2 regions of the Photorhabdus kleinii genome follow, and region 1 is predicted to be linked to the other one. Evidence: predicted binding sites of a transcription regulator. Region 1 holds the regulator's gene; the other holds the start of a gene.

Evidence for each region. Region 1 encodes LexA, which represses DNA repair genes until DNA is damaged. Its sites were predicted from a motif close to TNCTGTATGTACATACAGNA; they were not measured.
Region 2: LG003_RS14135 (DNA translocase FtsK 4TM domain-containing protein) is a predicted target of LexA. The motif match lies at 3,823-3,842, and genes of this name have one in related genera.

Annotation. Positions count from the first base shown of each region.
Region 1 is NZ_JAJAFY010000015.1:27,051-34,836, reverse strand. Features, by position in the region: gene zur (zinc uptake transcriptional repressor Zur) at 111-623, shown strand; gene lexA (transcriptional repressor LexA) at 908-1,513, opposite strand; gene LG003_RS09795 (diacylglycerol kinase) at 1,633-2,004, opposite strand; gene plsB (glycerol-3-phosphate 1-O-acyltransferase PlsB) at 2,134-4,590, shown strand; gene ubiA (4-hydroxybenzoate octaprenyltransferase) at 4,643-5,497, opposite strand; gene ubiC (chorismate lyase) at 5,532-6,038, opposite strand; gene pgi (glucose-6-phosphate isomerase) at 6,352-7,786, opposite strand, start outside.
Region 2 is NZ_JAJAFY010000028.1:53,496-61,281, forward strand. Features, by position in the region: gene cydD (heme ABC transporter permease/ATP-binding protein CydD) at 1-1,689, opposite strand, end outside; gene trxB (thioredoxin-disulfide reductase) at 1,824-2,783, opposite strand; gene lrp (leucine-responsive transcriptional regulator Lrp) at 3,279-3,773, shown strand; gene LG003_RS14135 (DNA translocase FtsK 4TM domain-containing protein) at 3,904-7,248, shown strand; gene lolA (outer membrane lipoprotein chaperone LolA) at 7,336-7,786, shown strand, end outside.

The DNA of each region.
Region 1 (7,786 bases):
AATTAACTCCATCAGGGGACAATCACAATGAACTTTTCTGGATAATATTTTCTATTGAAGAAACATGATAACATCACAATATTATCATCGTACTGGTTGTAAGAGGCGTAATGAAACTGATTAATCAAAAAAAGTTACTGGAACAGGCCGAAGTTATTTGCCAGGCTCGTGGAGTCCGCTTTACTCCGCAGCGGCTTGAGGTTCTGCGTCTCATTTCAGAGCAACCCGGGGCAATCAGTGCTTATGATTTACTGGATTTGCTACGGGAAGCAGAACCACAGGCCAAACCGCCTACCGTATATCGGGCACTGGAATTTCTGTTGGAACAGGGGTTTATTCATAAAATAGAATCCACCAACAGTTATGTCCTATGTCACCATATTGAACAGCCAAGCCACACTTCAGCAATGTTTATTTGTGACCGTTGTGGTTCTGTTACAGAGCGAGATGGTGGAACCGTTGAATCCGCCATCCAACAGTTAGCAAAAACAGCCGGGTTCAGTTTACGCCATACCATCATCGAAGCGCATGGCTTATGTTCACCTTGTGAAGAGATCGAATCCTGTATTAAACGAGATGAATGCCAGCATGACCACAGAATTGAAGGAAGTAAAAAGAAATAGATATATCCGTTATCTTTCAAGTTGCCTCTTTGTTGGCTGCACTCATTCACCCCGGTCACATCGTTCGCTATGCTCCCGGGGATTCGCTCCCTTGCCGTCGCGAAGCATCTTGAAATTCATGAGGTATAGTAAGTAGATACTTACTTTTGGTACAGAGTCAGACTGAAATAAACAACCGCAGAATCACGTTTAAGATAATCACAACGATAAATTCAACAACATGATTCTGCCGGAATATTGCAATTCTTTAACAATTCCAAAAACAACAATTTGATATTTTACTATCAGGACCAGTTGGCGTTACGAATCACCCCAACCGCCAATCCTTCAATTGTCAGGCTCTGCTCACGCAAATCCACCACAATTGGCTTAAATTCTGGGTTTTCTGCCAACAATTCAACTTTATTTCCAGTCTGTTTAAAACGTTTTACCGTCACTTCATCTTCAATGCGGGCAACAATAATCTGCCCATTACGAACATCTTGTGTTTTATGCACAGCCAGCAGATCACCATCCATAATCCCAACATCTTTCATAGACATTCCGCTGACCCGCAACAGGAAATCTGCACTTGGCTTAAACAATGCAGGATCAACCTGATAATGACTTTCAATATGCTCCTGTGCTAACAGTGGTTCACCTGCGGCTACACGGCCAATTAACGGTAAACCAGATTCTTCCAACAGCAAACGGATTCCCCTAGATGCCCCTGCAACAATCTCTATCACCCCTTTACGAGCCAATGCTTTTAAATGCTCTTCAGCCGCGTTAGGCGAACGAAAGCCAAGACGTGCTGCAATTTCAGCACGCGTTGGCGGCATACCTGTTTGCGAAATATGGTCACGCACCAAGTCATAAACTTGCTGCTGCCTTGCGGTAAGTGCTTTCATTTCGTCCCCTGTTTGTTTATACAGTCAATATGTAAGTATATACAGCTAAATAACGATTGGGAACCTACTAAGGCAGAAAATTAGCCAATTATAATATAATACCTAATTATTAAACCAAATCAGACCATAAAATAGCGCCAAAGGATGGTCCCCCAGACAATTAACGACAGCATCATTGTCAGAAAGACAGCCGCCGATCCCATATCTTTCGCCCGACCGGACAATTCATGGAACTCACTGCCAATACGGTCAACAACTGCTTCAATAGCACTATTCAGGATTTCCATAATCAACACCAGCATCACTGAACCAATCAGTAAAATGCGTTCAATAGCGCCGATATCCAGATAAAATGCAACCATCATAGCCAATATCGCTAAAATTATTTCCTGACGGAAAGCCGCTTCATTTTGCCATGTCGCCCTAATACCCTTCACCGAATATACGATTGCTTTAATGATACGGGTCAAGCCCTTGGATTGATTCGCCATAAATTATTCACACCAAATATGAGGTTATTTGACACTTTCCACTCTTATTATTGTCTTAACACAACAGATCTCAACACCCGTTTCTGATATGCTGGCAACGTGTTGCTAACAAGAGGCTTCAAGATATTTATGTCAAGTTGGCGTAAAATATATTATAAATTATTGAATTTACCACTAAAAATACTGGTAAAGAGCAAACTTATTCCTACAGATCCGATTACTGAATTGCGGCTCGATACGACACGCCCGATTCTGTACGTGCTACCGTATCACTCCAAAGCAGACTTACTGGCATTACGTCAGCAATGTCTTGAGCAGGATCTGCCGGACCCATTAAATTTACTGGAGATTGGTGACACTGAACTTCCCAGCTATGTATTTATCGATAATGGTCCACGTGTATTCCGCTATTGTGCACCAAAGCAGGAATCCGTAAAAATTTTCCATGCTTATCTGGATCTGCATCGCAATAATCCCAATCTGGACATTCAAATGCTGCCAGTTTCTGTCATGTTCGGCCGTTCCCCCGGGCGCGAAGGGCAGAGCACACCACATTTGCGGCTACTCAATGGTATCCAAAAATTCTTTGCCATTCTCTGGCTAGGCCGAGATAGTTTTGTGCGCTTTTCAAACACAGTATCTCTACGCTATATGGCAACTGAGCATGGTACTGACAAGACTATTGCCCATAAGCTGGCTCGTGTGGCACGAATGCACTATTCACGTCAACGCTTAGCAGCCGTTGGCCCACGCCTGCCGGTTCGGCAAGAGCTGTTTAACAAATTGCTGGCTTCAAAAGCAATAGAAAAGTCAGTCTCTGATGAGGCCCGTACCAAGAAAATCTCACATGAGAAAGCCCGACAGAATGCCATTAACATGATGGAAGAGATTGCTGCGAATTTCTCTTATGAAACGTTACGGCTGTCAGGCCGTGTACTGGGTTGGACTTGGAACCGTCTGTATCAAGGGATCAATGTTCACAATGCTGAACGCATCCGCCGTCTGGCACAGGATGGTCACGAACTGGTTTATGCGCCCTGCCACCGTAGCCACATGGATTATTTGCTGCTCTCCTACGTGCTCTACCATCAGGGCTTGGTACCGCCCCATATTGCCGCTGGCATCAACCTAAATTTTTGGCCAGCAGGGCCAATATTCCGCCGCCTTGGTGCATTTTTTATCCGCCGCACATTTAAGGGTAATAAGCTCTACGCCACGATATTCCGGGAATATCTAGGTGAGTTATTTGCCCGAGGTTATTCTGTTGAATACTTTATGGAAGGCGGTCGCTCCAGGACAGGTCGCTTACTCGATCCCAAAACGGGTACGCTGTCCATGACGTTACAGGCGCTGTTGAGAGGAGAATCACGCCCAATTACCATTATTCCGATTTATATCGGCTACGAGCATGTGATGGAAGTTGCCACCTATGCCAAAGAGCTGCGTGGTGCAACCAAAGAGAAAGAGGGCTTTTTCCAGATGATACGTGGTTTGCGCAAACTTCGTAATCTGGGGCAAGGCTACGTCAACTTTGGCGAACCCATCCCGTTGATCCAATACCTTAACAACCATGTTCCTAGCTGGCGCGATTCTATTGATCCAATAGAATTCCATCGCCCCGAATGGTTCAATCCGACAGTCAGTCAACTGTCTGAGAAGATTATGGTAAACATCAACAACACAGCGGCGGCTAACGCAATTAATTTGTGTTCAACTGCCCTGCTTTCGTCACGTCAGCGAGCACTTACTCGTGAGCAACTGCTTGAGCAACTGGATTGTTATATACAGCTCATGCACAATGCACCCTACGCTGCTGATGTCACCGTACCAAAGAAAACCGCGGAGGAGTTGCTAGAACACGCTCTGCAAATGGATAAGTTCGAGGTAGACAAAGACAGTATGGGTGACATTATCATTCTGCCACGTGATCGTGCAGTTTTGATGACCTACTACCGCAACAATATTCAACATCTATTAGTACTGCCATCACTGATTGCCTGCATCGTTATTCATCATCGCCGTATCAGCCGCGAAGCGCTGTTAAGCCAGGTCGCGATCATTTATCCACTCCTTAAAGCCGAGCTATTTATGCGTTATAGCAAAACAGAGCTGCCAGAAGTGGTTAATACGCTGATCAACGAACTGACCCGCCAGTGCCTTATCTGTAACAAGGAGCATGGCATGCTGGTACTTAATCCAGCACGTATCCGCCCCCTGCAATTGCTGGCAGCGGGCATCCGTGAAACACTGCAACGTTACGCCATCACACTCTCTTTACTGAACGCCAATCCAGTAATCAGTCGGGGAGTGCTGGAAAAAGAGAGTCGGATGTTAGCGCAACGTTTGTCGGTATTGCATGGCATCAACGCACCTGAATTCTTTGATAAGGCGGTATTTACTACGTCAGTCCATACACTACGTGAAGAAGGTTATATCAGTGACAGTGGTAATGCGATTACAGCAAATACCCAAGAGCTGTATCAGGTATTAGGTGAACTGATGTCACCTGAGATTCGTCTTACTATCGAGAGCGTCAGTCTGCCGCCAGAGCATAACGATACCGACGAGAGTGCTAAGGAAGGATAATCTTCTTAAATACTGGTGATAATGGTTGTTATTCACATTATCACCAGATGTTTCAGACATAGCTGAAGAAGATGCCAAGGAATAGTACCAGACCAACGTAGTTATTATTGAGGAATGCCTGGAAACAAAGCTCTCTTTCCCGACCAGCGATCAGTTTCTGCTGATAAATAAATAAAGTGCCCGCAAGCAACAGTGACCAATAGTAGATACCGCCCAGATTCATCATATAACCCACCAGCACCAGCACCAGTAACATAGCGAGTTGCAATAACCCAATAATCAACTTGTCGAAACGACCAAACAGAATGGCGGTGGACTTCACGCCAATTTTTAGATCATCATTTCGATCGACCATCGCATACTGTGTATCATAAATAACCGACCAGAAGATATTAACCAGGAATAACAACCAACACTCTAGTGGTAAGGACTCACTAACTGCCGCAAATCCCATAGGAACAGCCCAACCGTAAGCGGCCCCCAGTACAAACTGAGGAAGATGACTAAACCGTTTAACAAAGGGGTAAAGCCAAGCCAGAGCCAACCCAACGACTGACAACCAGATAGCCATTTTATTCAGGGTCAGCACCAACCCGAAAGAAACCAGCGCCAGTACGACAAATAGGATCTTGCTCTCTTTCTCACTAATAGCACCACTCGGCAGGGGACGTGTTTTTGTGCGTTCAACATAACCATCAAATTTTCTGTCAGCAAAATCATTGATTGCACACCCTGCCGCACGCATCAGAAACACACCGGCAGTAAAGACCAATAATATGTGCATATCTGGAATCCCTTTCCCAGCTATCCATAAAGCCCAGAAAGTCGGCCACAACAACAATAATGCACCTATAGGTTTATCAATGCGCACTAAACGGCAATAGGCCTGCCATTTACTTTGCGCCATACTTCCCGCCACTTCTGTTTCCCCCTTTTAAATTTTACCTTTTATACACAGGTGATTCAGGTAAAAAGACTTCGGTTAATAATAATGGCTTGCCTGATAACCTCAGCAATGATCGTCTTGCCCAACGGTTCCCCTGCTGCCCTACATGAATATAGTCCCGCGTCAATTTATTACCACTAAAAAGATATCGCCCCAGTGGGACTGTTCCTAAATCAACCAAACTTTCATCAGGACCGGTTAATGTTGCTTCAGGGATTAACGTCCGCCCCAATAGCCAAGGGATATTATCACCGCACAGTACGATCTCACGCAGCCAATATCTTTGACCCGTTAGCAAACACTCATTTTCATCAGAAAGTTGTTCCTCGGTAATAAAACATTCTCTGAATGGTATGATACGAACACAGTTGCAGTATTGCTCAAAACGGCGGGTCATTGAGCCCAACTCCATCAACCAGTCTAAAACCTCATCAGGCAAAACGGGCGAATCCACCGAAAGCCACTGAATAGGCACCGTTGTTAATATTGAGTCAGTTGACATACGCTTTTCCATTAGGACAAATTTCTTTCATCCGACAGTACAATTGATAACCGCAGAGAATACCACGTTGCAGGTATACAGAATAAAAAGTTATAACAAATTCTATACCCTTCATCTTTCAAGCTGCTGCTTTGTTGGCTACTTTCACTCACCCCAGTCACATAGTTATCTATGCTCCTGGGGATTCGTTCACTTGCCGCCTCGCTGCAACTCGAAATCTATTAGGTATATAAATATTGTTGACCAAAAATAAGCGAATTATGATGAACATAATTCGCTCATATCAATTAACTTTCTAACTCAGAATAAGTGACTAACGCCATGCTTTAAAATGATTAATCAACCCATTTGTTGAACTATCGTGGCTGACAACCCTATTATCATCCTTAAGTTCTGGCAAAATACGGTTAGCCAATTGTTTACCCAATTCAACTCCCCACTGGTCAAAAGTAAAGATGTTGAGAATCGCCCCTTGCACAAATATTTTGTGTTCATACATAGCAATCAACACCCCCAAGCTAAATGGGGTCATTTCACGTAACAGAATAGAATTAGTCGGGCGATTTCCTTCAAACACTTTAAATGGTGCAACATGTTCAACTTCAACCGCCGTTTTACCACTGGCGACAAATTCAGCATCCACCTGCTCACGAGATTTACCAAAGGCTAATGCTTCTGTCTGAGCAAAAAAGTTAGATAACAATTTGCTGTGATGGTCACTCAATGGGTTATGGCTGATGGCTGGCGCAATAAAATCGCAAGGGATCAGTTTAGTTCCCTGATGGATAAGCTGATAAAACGCGTGCTGACCATTTGTTCCAGGTTCTCCCCAGATGATTGGGCCGGTTTGGTAATCCACTGGATGACCATTGCGATCGACATATTTACCATTGGATTCCATATTGCCTTGCTGAAAATAGGCAGCAAAGCGATGCATGTACTGATCGTATGGCAGAATCGCTTCAGTTTCTGCGCCAAAGAAATTGTTGTACCAAATACCAATTAACGCCAGCAATACAGGAATATTCTGCTCAAATGGGGTATTGGCAACATGCTGATCCATTGCATGTGCACCACTAAGCAATTGTTCAAAATTTTCAAACCCAACAGAGAGTGCAATAGACAAACCAATCGCTGACCACAACGAATAACGGCCACCAACCCAATCCCAAAACTCAAACATATTTTTGGTATCAATACCAAATTGCTTAACTTCCTGTCCATTTGTGGAAAGCGCCGCAAAATGCTTTGCAATATGTCCTTCATCACCCGCACTTTTTAAGAACCAGTCACGGGCAGAGTGAGCATTGGTCATCGTTTCCTGAGTAGTGAACGTCTTGGAAGCAATGAGAAACAGCGTCGTTTCCGGGTTAAGTACTTTCAAGGTTTCCGCAATATGGGTTCCATCAACATTAGAAACAAAATGCATATTCAAGTGATTCTTATAAGGTTTCAGCGCTTCCGTCACCATATAAGGGCCAAGATCTGAACCACCGATACCGATATTCACAACATCAGTAATCACCCTACCGGTATAACCTTTCCATTCGCCATTAATTACGCGTTCACTGAAATCTTTCATTTTTGCCAACACCGCGTTGACCTGCTGCATAACATCTTCCCCATCAACCACAATCGGGGTATTGCTACGATTACGTAGCGCAATATGCAGTACAGCGCGATCTTCCGTACGGTTAATTTTCTCACCCGAAAACATACCGCGAATCGCCCCGGCAACATCCGTCTCT
Region 2 (7,786 bases), on a different contig from region 1:
AATAATCAACCCCTTTTCCATGACCCAAATCTGATCATATTCCAGCGTTTCTTCCAATTGATGGGTAACTAACAGGGTCGTCTGATGATGAGATGCCTGATTGAGTGTTTCCATCACCTGTTGTTCGCTATGCGCATCCAGGCTGGCGCCAGGCTCATCCAGTAATAATAACCGGCAAGGTTTCAATAGGGCACGGGCAACAGCGATACGTTGGGCCTGACCAACGGATAATCGTGCTGCATTATCACCGATGATGGTATTCAGCCTATCGGGTAAATCGTGAATAAATTCGATGACGTATGCTTGTTCCATAACCTGATGGATTTGTTGTTGATTGGCATTAGGTTGGTTCAGACGAATATTATCAAGCAAAGTCTGCTCAGGCAGATGTGGATTTTGTCCAACCCAGCTCAGTTGATTACGCCATCTCTGTTGATCCAACTCACACAGTTCGGTGCCATTAATTTGTATTGAACCACGATAGGGCAGGAACCCTAACAGTAAATTCAAGAGGGAACTTTTACCTGCTCCACTTTGACCAATTAATGCCACCCGTTGATTTTTCTCTATAGTAAAATTCAACGGGCCAGCAAGCCGGTTGCCGTCGTGGGCCAAAATTTCCAGATTATTAGCAATGATGGTCAACGGATCTTGGGGGGGAAGTGTTTTATCACCACCGGCAGGTGCATATTCACCATCACTGCTCAATAAAGTCACTAATGCTTCGGCGGCCCCAATCGCCTGTGCTTTAGCGTGATAATAAGTACCCAGATCGCGTAATGGCTGAAAAAATTCTGGGGCGAGGGTTAACACCAGAAAACCGGCAAACAGGGTAACACCCATCCCGTAACTGCCAAAATTAAGCTCCCCCAAATAGGAGAAACCGAAATAAACAGCGACAACGGCAATAGAAATGGCTGCAAAGAACTCCAGCACCGCAGAGGAAAGGAACGCTAATCTCAGCACTTCCATCGTTCTGCAACGGAAGTTTTCGGTGGATTCGTTGATTTGTTGTATTTCTACTTTGCCGCGATAAAACAAGCGCAACGTTTCTAACCCACGTAACCTATCAAGAAAATTACCGCTTAACCGCCCTAATGCGACAAAATTACGCCGATTAGCGTCTGCGGCGCCTAAACCAACCAGCGCCATAAATAGCGGGATCAGGGGAGCAGTAGCGAATAAAATTAGCCCGGCAGCCCAGTTAACAGGGAATAGGGTGATCAGAATAAGAATAGGGATTATGACGGCGAGAGACATCTGTGGCAGATAGCGGGAATAATAATCCTGCATATCTTCTATCTGCTCAAGAATAATGGTTGCCCAGCTACCGGCTGGTTTACCCTTAACCCACATTGGGCCAAGTTGTTCCAGCTTATCCAATACCATAGCGCGGATTTTCTGACGCACGACTTTGCCACAGATAAAACCGATTCGTTCCCGAATGGCACTGATGATAGCTCGTAACACAAAGGTGGCTGCTAGCAACCAAAATTCGTTCGTAATGTGCTCGCGTGGAAGATTATCCATGATTAAAGCTTGCAGAATTGAGGCCAGTAGCCAGGCTTGAGCAATAATCAATAATCCATTGATTAAGCCAAATAACATGGACAGGCGGAGCCAGCGTTGGGCCGGGGCACTTTGCTGTTTCAGCCAGCGAACCAATTCATACTGTCTTGTTTTGTCCATAAGGAAAAATTCTAATTTAACAGGTGAGAGTAATGGTGTACCAAAAGGCTGGACATATCCTATGTGTCAACATCCTGCTGATATGTTACATGTTAAAAAGCGCTACCGAAATAGCGCCTTGAAAGAAAAAGAATTTATTTAGCGGCTAGCCCATCCAGGAAACGTTCTGCGTCAAGGGCTGCCATACAACCTGTACCGGCGGACGTAATTGCCTGTCGGTAGGTATGATCCATGACATCACCGGCGGCGAATACACTGGGAATAGAGGTCTGAGTGGCGTTACCCTGTAAACCGGATTGAACTTTGATGTAACCATTATCCAGTTCTAATTGGCCTTCAAAGATAGTGGTATTGGGAGTATGGCCGATAGCAATGAAGGTGCCGGTAACCGCCAATTCTTCTGTAGCGCCACTTTGGGTATCGCGTAGGCGAACACCGGTAACACCCATATCATCACCGAGTACTTCATCTAGAATACGATCGGTGTGCAGGATGATATTGCCATTTTTGACTTTATCCATCAGGCGATTAATCAAGATCTTCTCTGAACGGAAGGTATCACGGCGATGAATTAGATGAACTTCCGCTGCAATATTTGCCAGATATAAGGCCTCTTCTACCGCAGTATTACCACCGCCAACAACGGCGACTTTCTGGTTACGATAAAAGAAACCATCACAAGTTGCACAGGCTGAAATACCACGCCCTTTGAATGCCTCTTCAGAAGGTAAACCTAAGTAACGGGCAGAAGCACCTGTTGCGATAATCAGTGCGTCACAGGTATATTCTTGTTCATCACCATAAAGGCGTAAAGGCCAGTTTTGTAGATCAACTTTTTGAATATGGTCAGAAATGATTTCAGTTTGGAATTTTTCAGCATGTTGGTGCATGCGCTCCATTAACCCTGGGCCGGTCAAATCTTCAGGATCGCCTGGCCAGTTTTCGACCTCGGTGGTTGTAGTCAATTGACCGCCTTTTTCAACCCCGGTAATAAGAACCGGATTTAAATTTGCTCGGGCAGCATAAACCGCAGCGGTATAGCCTGCTGGACCGGAGCCAAGAATAATGAGTTTGTGGTGTTTGGCGGCGCTCATGAATACCTCATTTCCATTTATCACCTATCGAATATCGAACGATTGTAGGAGAAATAGGAGGGTAAAAAAAGTTAAAAGACTCATGTTACTAACGATTTTACCGATAGATATTAACTAACAATGATTTTAACCTGAGAAAAGTGTCCTTTTAGTGCTGTTTGGATTTTATTTGCTCGTTTTCAATTAATGATAGACTATCGAAACGATTAACTGAAAATTTGTTCCACAGGTTGTTCTGATTTTTGCTCATTTACTTTGACAATCGGCTGTGCATTTGCGAAAACATCACTGTAAGAGATAATTATCCACCTCGCTAAATTCGTTTCTATAAAAATCGACATGCGGATAATTCCCTCTAGTGTAGCATTAAAAAAATGGCCTGTGAGTTGCACGCTGATAGAGCGAGGCTTTAACTTTAAGACATCTTTTCCAACTCAAACTCAAGAGATAGGGGAAAATGTTATGGGTGTAGGAAAATAAAGAGAGATCAACAAAATGATAGATAATAAAAAACGTCCGGGAAAAGATCTTGATCGCATAGATCGTAATATCCTAAATGAGCTACAGAAAGATGGGCGAATTTCTAATGTAGAACTGTCTAAACGGGTAGGTTTGTCTCCAACCCCGTGTTTGGAGCGTGTTCGTCGTCTGGAACGCCAAGGGTTTATTACTGGATACACGGCATTGCTGAATCCTCACTATTTGGATGCATCTTTGCTGGTATTTGTTGAAATTACCTTAAACCGTGGTGCTCCAGATGTTTTTGAACAATTCAACGCTGCTGTACAAAAATTGGAAGAGATTCAGGAATGCCACTTAGTTTCCGGTGATTTCGACTATCTATTGAAAACTCGCGTACCAGACATGTCAGCTTATCGTAAGTTGCTAGGCGAAACTTTGTTGCGTTTGCCAGGTGTTAATGACACCCGCACATATGTTGTGATGGAAGAAGTTAAGCAGAGCAATCGTTTGGTCATTAAGACTCGCTAAAATCTTACCAAAAATGTACAGGTGCAAAACTGGAAAAACTTAGGTACACTCCTGTTTATGCATACAGTTTCAACGCTGAGCTATCTCGGCGTTGTTCCGTTAAATTAACAGGAAACCTGGAGAGCCTTTCTTGAGCCAGGAATATACAGAAGATAAAGATATTAAATTAAAGAGACTGAATAGTGGGCGCAGGCTGTTAGAAGCTGTGTTGCTTGTCATTGTTATCCTAGCGGTTTATCTGCTGGTCGCACTTGTCAGTTTTAACCCTTCTGATCCCAGTTGGTCTCAGACTGCATGGCATGAGCCAGTGCATAATTTGGGTGGTGGTGTGGGTGCATGGCTGGCCGATACGCTGTTTTCTGCATTTGGCATTCTAGCTTATGTCATCCCGCCAGTGATGATATTGGGTTGCTGGACTGCTTTTAAGCAACATGATGACCGAGAGTATGTCGATTTCTTTGCGTTGGCTTTGCGCGTTATTGGTGCATTGGCAATCGTTTTGACTTCATGTGGATTAGCGGCACTGAATGTTGACGATCTCCATTACTTTGCTTCCGGCGGTATTATTGGCAGTCTGTTTAGTAGTGCGATGTTGCCCTGGTTTAATGAATTAGGTGCAACTTTGGTCTTGCTGTGTATTTGGGCAATTGGGTTGACGTTATTTACTGGTTGGTCATGGTTAACCATTGCTGAAAAAACGGGAGCAGTAATTCTGGGAGCAATAGGATTTATTACCAATCGTAGCCGTAATGAACAGGAATATATGCCATACGGTGAAACGGCTATTGAGAGGGAAGATCCCGCCGATGATAAAACAGAATCTGAATTTACAGCGGCTGATATTGATCATGATGATGTACTATTTACAGCACCTTCAGCCGTAGAATTAGCAAAAGCTGAACTGGACGAACCAGAATCGGTGAAAGCAGAAATCGAACAAGAACAGCCAATAGATATTCCTACCACTAATATGGCTGATATTGATGCTGAACCTGAAATTCTGGTTAATACATCCGATGATATTGCACGGCCTCAGTCATTAGTAGAAGAGAGTGAAAAGAATAATGACGAACCTGTTCGTTATGTATTTGAAACGCCTGCTGAGTACCATTTTGAACCTATATCTGAATTTAATCGTGAAGCGACGCCAACATTTGAGCTCGTCGAAAATAGCCGGAATGGCAGCGACACCTTCACTTTTATGCTTGAAACAGAACCAAAAAATGCTGTAGCAGCAACCTCAACCTCTGCAATGGTTATAACAGGCAACTCTCAGGTTAAGCAAGGAATCGGGCCAGAGCTACCCCGTCCTAATCCTGTCCGTATTCCAACCCGCCGTGAACTGTATGGCATTAAAGTGCCTTCACAACGTCTTGCAGAACAACAGCGTGAAGAAGAGGTCAAACAACAAGTAGGAGTAGGTGGAGCGGATGATGATATTGAGTCTGATAAACAGCAAGAAGCGTTGCTGAGTCAGCAGTTTCTTGAACAACAGCGCGAGCGTTATCGTATTACGGCGGATACAGAAGAACAGACTCCAATCCAGCCTCAGATAAGACAGAATCTATTTGAGCTGGAAAATGAGCCTTCGGTGGAAAAACGGGTTCAAACAGCGACAGAGACTGTCAAACAGACAGTTGAGCAGCCGCAATATAAGCGTTATCAGGAGCAAGGTCACCAGGAGAAAAAAGAGCTTTCTGCTCTGGAGAGTTTATCGATTTTAAATAACTTTTCACCGGTTGAAGATTTAGTTGAAAAAGAGCCGGCAGAGCCGTTATTTATGCCTTCTGTTCAATCAGCACCGGAAAATCAATCAGAACGACCCACAGAAATTGCTTTTGCGCCAGCACCTGTACACAATGTTGTGCAGCAACCGCAGCAACCGCAGCAACCGCAGCAACCGCAGCAACCGCAGCAACCGCAGCAACCGCAGCAAGATAGCTTATTCCATCCGTTTTTAGTTCGTAACGATCAACCGTTGCCAAAACCAACGACACCAATGCCTTCGCTCGATCTGCTAACCAGTCCTTTAGCAGAAGAGGAACCCGTTGATATGTTTGCCCTTGAGCAAACGTCCCGTTTGATTGAAGTGCGTCTGAGTGATTATCGAGTTAAAGCTGATGTTGTGGGTTTTTCACCCGGTCCGGTGATTACCCGGTTTGAACTGGATTTGGCTCCGGGTGTTAAAGCCTCACGTATTTCCAACTTATCAAGAGATTTAGCACGTTCTCTATCAGCGGTCGCTGTGCGTATTGTTGAAGTGATTCCGGGTAAACCTTATGTTGGCTTGGAATTGCCGAATAAAAAGCGCCAGACGGTCTATTTGCGTGAAGTATTGGATTGTGAAAAATTCCGCGATAATCCGTCACCACTGACAATTGTGTTGGGTAAAGATATTGGCGGCCAGCCGGTTGTCGCTGATTTAGGTAAAATGCCGCACTTGCTGGTGGCGGGTACAACCGGTTCGGGTAAATCTGTTGGTGTCAACGCTATGATCCTCAGTATCCTCTATAAAGCAAAACCAGAGGATGTCCGCTTTATTATGATTGACCCGAAAATGTTGGAGTTGTCGGTTTATGAAGGTATTCCGCATCTGTTAACCGAAGTTGTTACCGATATGAAAGATGCTGCTAATGCACTGCGCTGGTGTGTCGGTGAAATGGAACGCCGTTATAAACTGATGTCTGCATTGGGTGTGCGTAATCTGGCGGGTTATAACGAAAAGGTTAAGCAGGCAGAAGAGATGGGACGCCCAATTCCTCATCCATTCTGGAAGCCGGGTGACAGCATGGATGCTACTCATCCGGTGCTGAAAAAAGAACCGTATATTGTTGTTATGGTCGATGAATTTGCTGACTTAATAATGACCGTCGGCAAAAAAGTCGAAGAGCTGATTGCCCGATTAGCACAGAAAGCGCGTGCTGCTGGTATCCATCTGGTTCTGGCGACTCAACGTCCATCTGTCGATATTATTACCGGTCTGATTAAAGCCAATATTCCGACTCGTATTGCCTTTACGGTTTCCAGCAAAATTGATTCCCGCACCATCCTTGATCAAGGCGGCGCTGAATCTTTGTTAGGCATGGGGGATATGCTTTATCTGGCGCCAAACTCCTCGATTCCGGTGCGTGTTCACGGTGCATTTGTTCGGGATCAGGAAGTTCATAAAGTGGTTAATGATTGGAAAGCTCGCGGTCGTCCAGAGTATGTTGACAGCATTCTCAGTGGTGGTGATGATGCTGAAGGTGGCTTGGGTCTTGATAGCGACGAAGAGTTGGATGCCCTGTTTGATCAGGCAGTTCAATTCGTGACGGAAAAACGACGAGTTTCGATTTCTGGCGTCCAGCGTCAATTCCGTATTGGTTATAACCGAGCGGCGCGTATTGTGGAACAGATGGAGGCACAACAGATTGTCAGTGCTCCGGGTCATAATGGTAATCGTGAAGTATTAGCCCCACCGCCACATGAGCACTAATTATTGAATATTGAAAACTCTGATAGTAAATCACTCAGGTAATAACGTTGAGAAAGAAGTAATAACGTTGAGAAAGGTATCTCTTACATGAAAAAGCTGATATTGATTGGTTGTTTAATGGTTGGCATGAATATCAATGTGGCATGGGCAAATGCCAGCCAGAATTTGCAGGAACGTTTGGGTAAAGTAAATAGTTTTCATGCCAGCTTTACTCAAACCGTCACCAGTGATGATGGGGCAACAATTCAGGAAGGCGAGGGGCAATTGTGGGTGAAACGTCCAAACCTATTCAACTGGCATATGACATCACCTGATGAAAGTGTCTTGGTATCGGATGGTAAAACATTGTGGTTTTATAATCCATTTGTTGAGCAGGTAACGGCTAATTGGTTGAAAGATGCCACAGGTAACACGCCGTTTATGTTAATTACTCGTAACGATGCTAAAGATTGGTCCCAATATAAAATTAGCCAGCAAGGGAATGATTTTGAACTGACGCCGAATAATGTCACTGGTAATCTGAAACGTTTCTCGATTA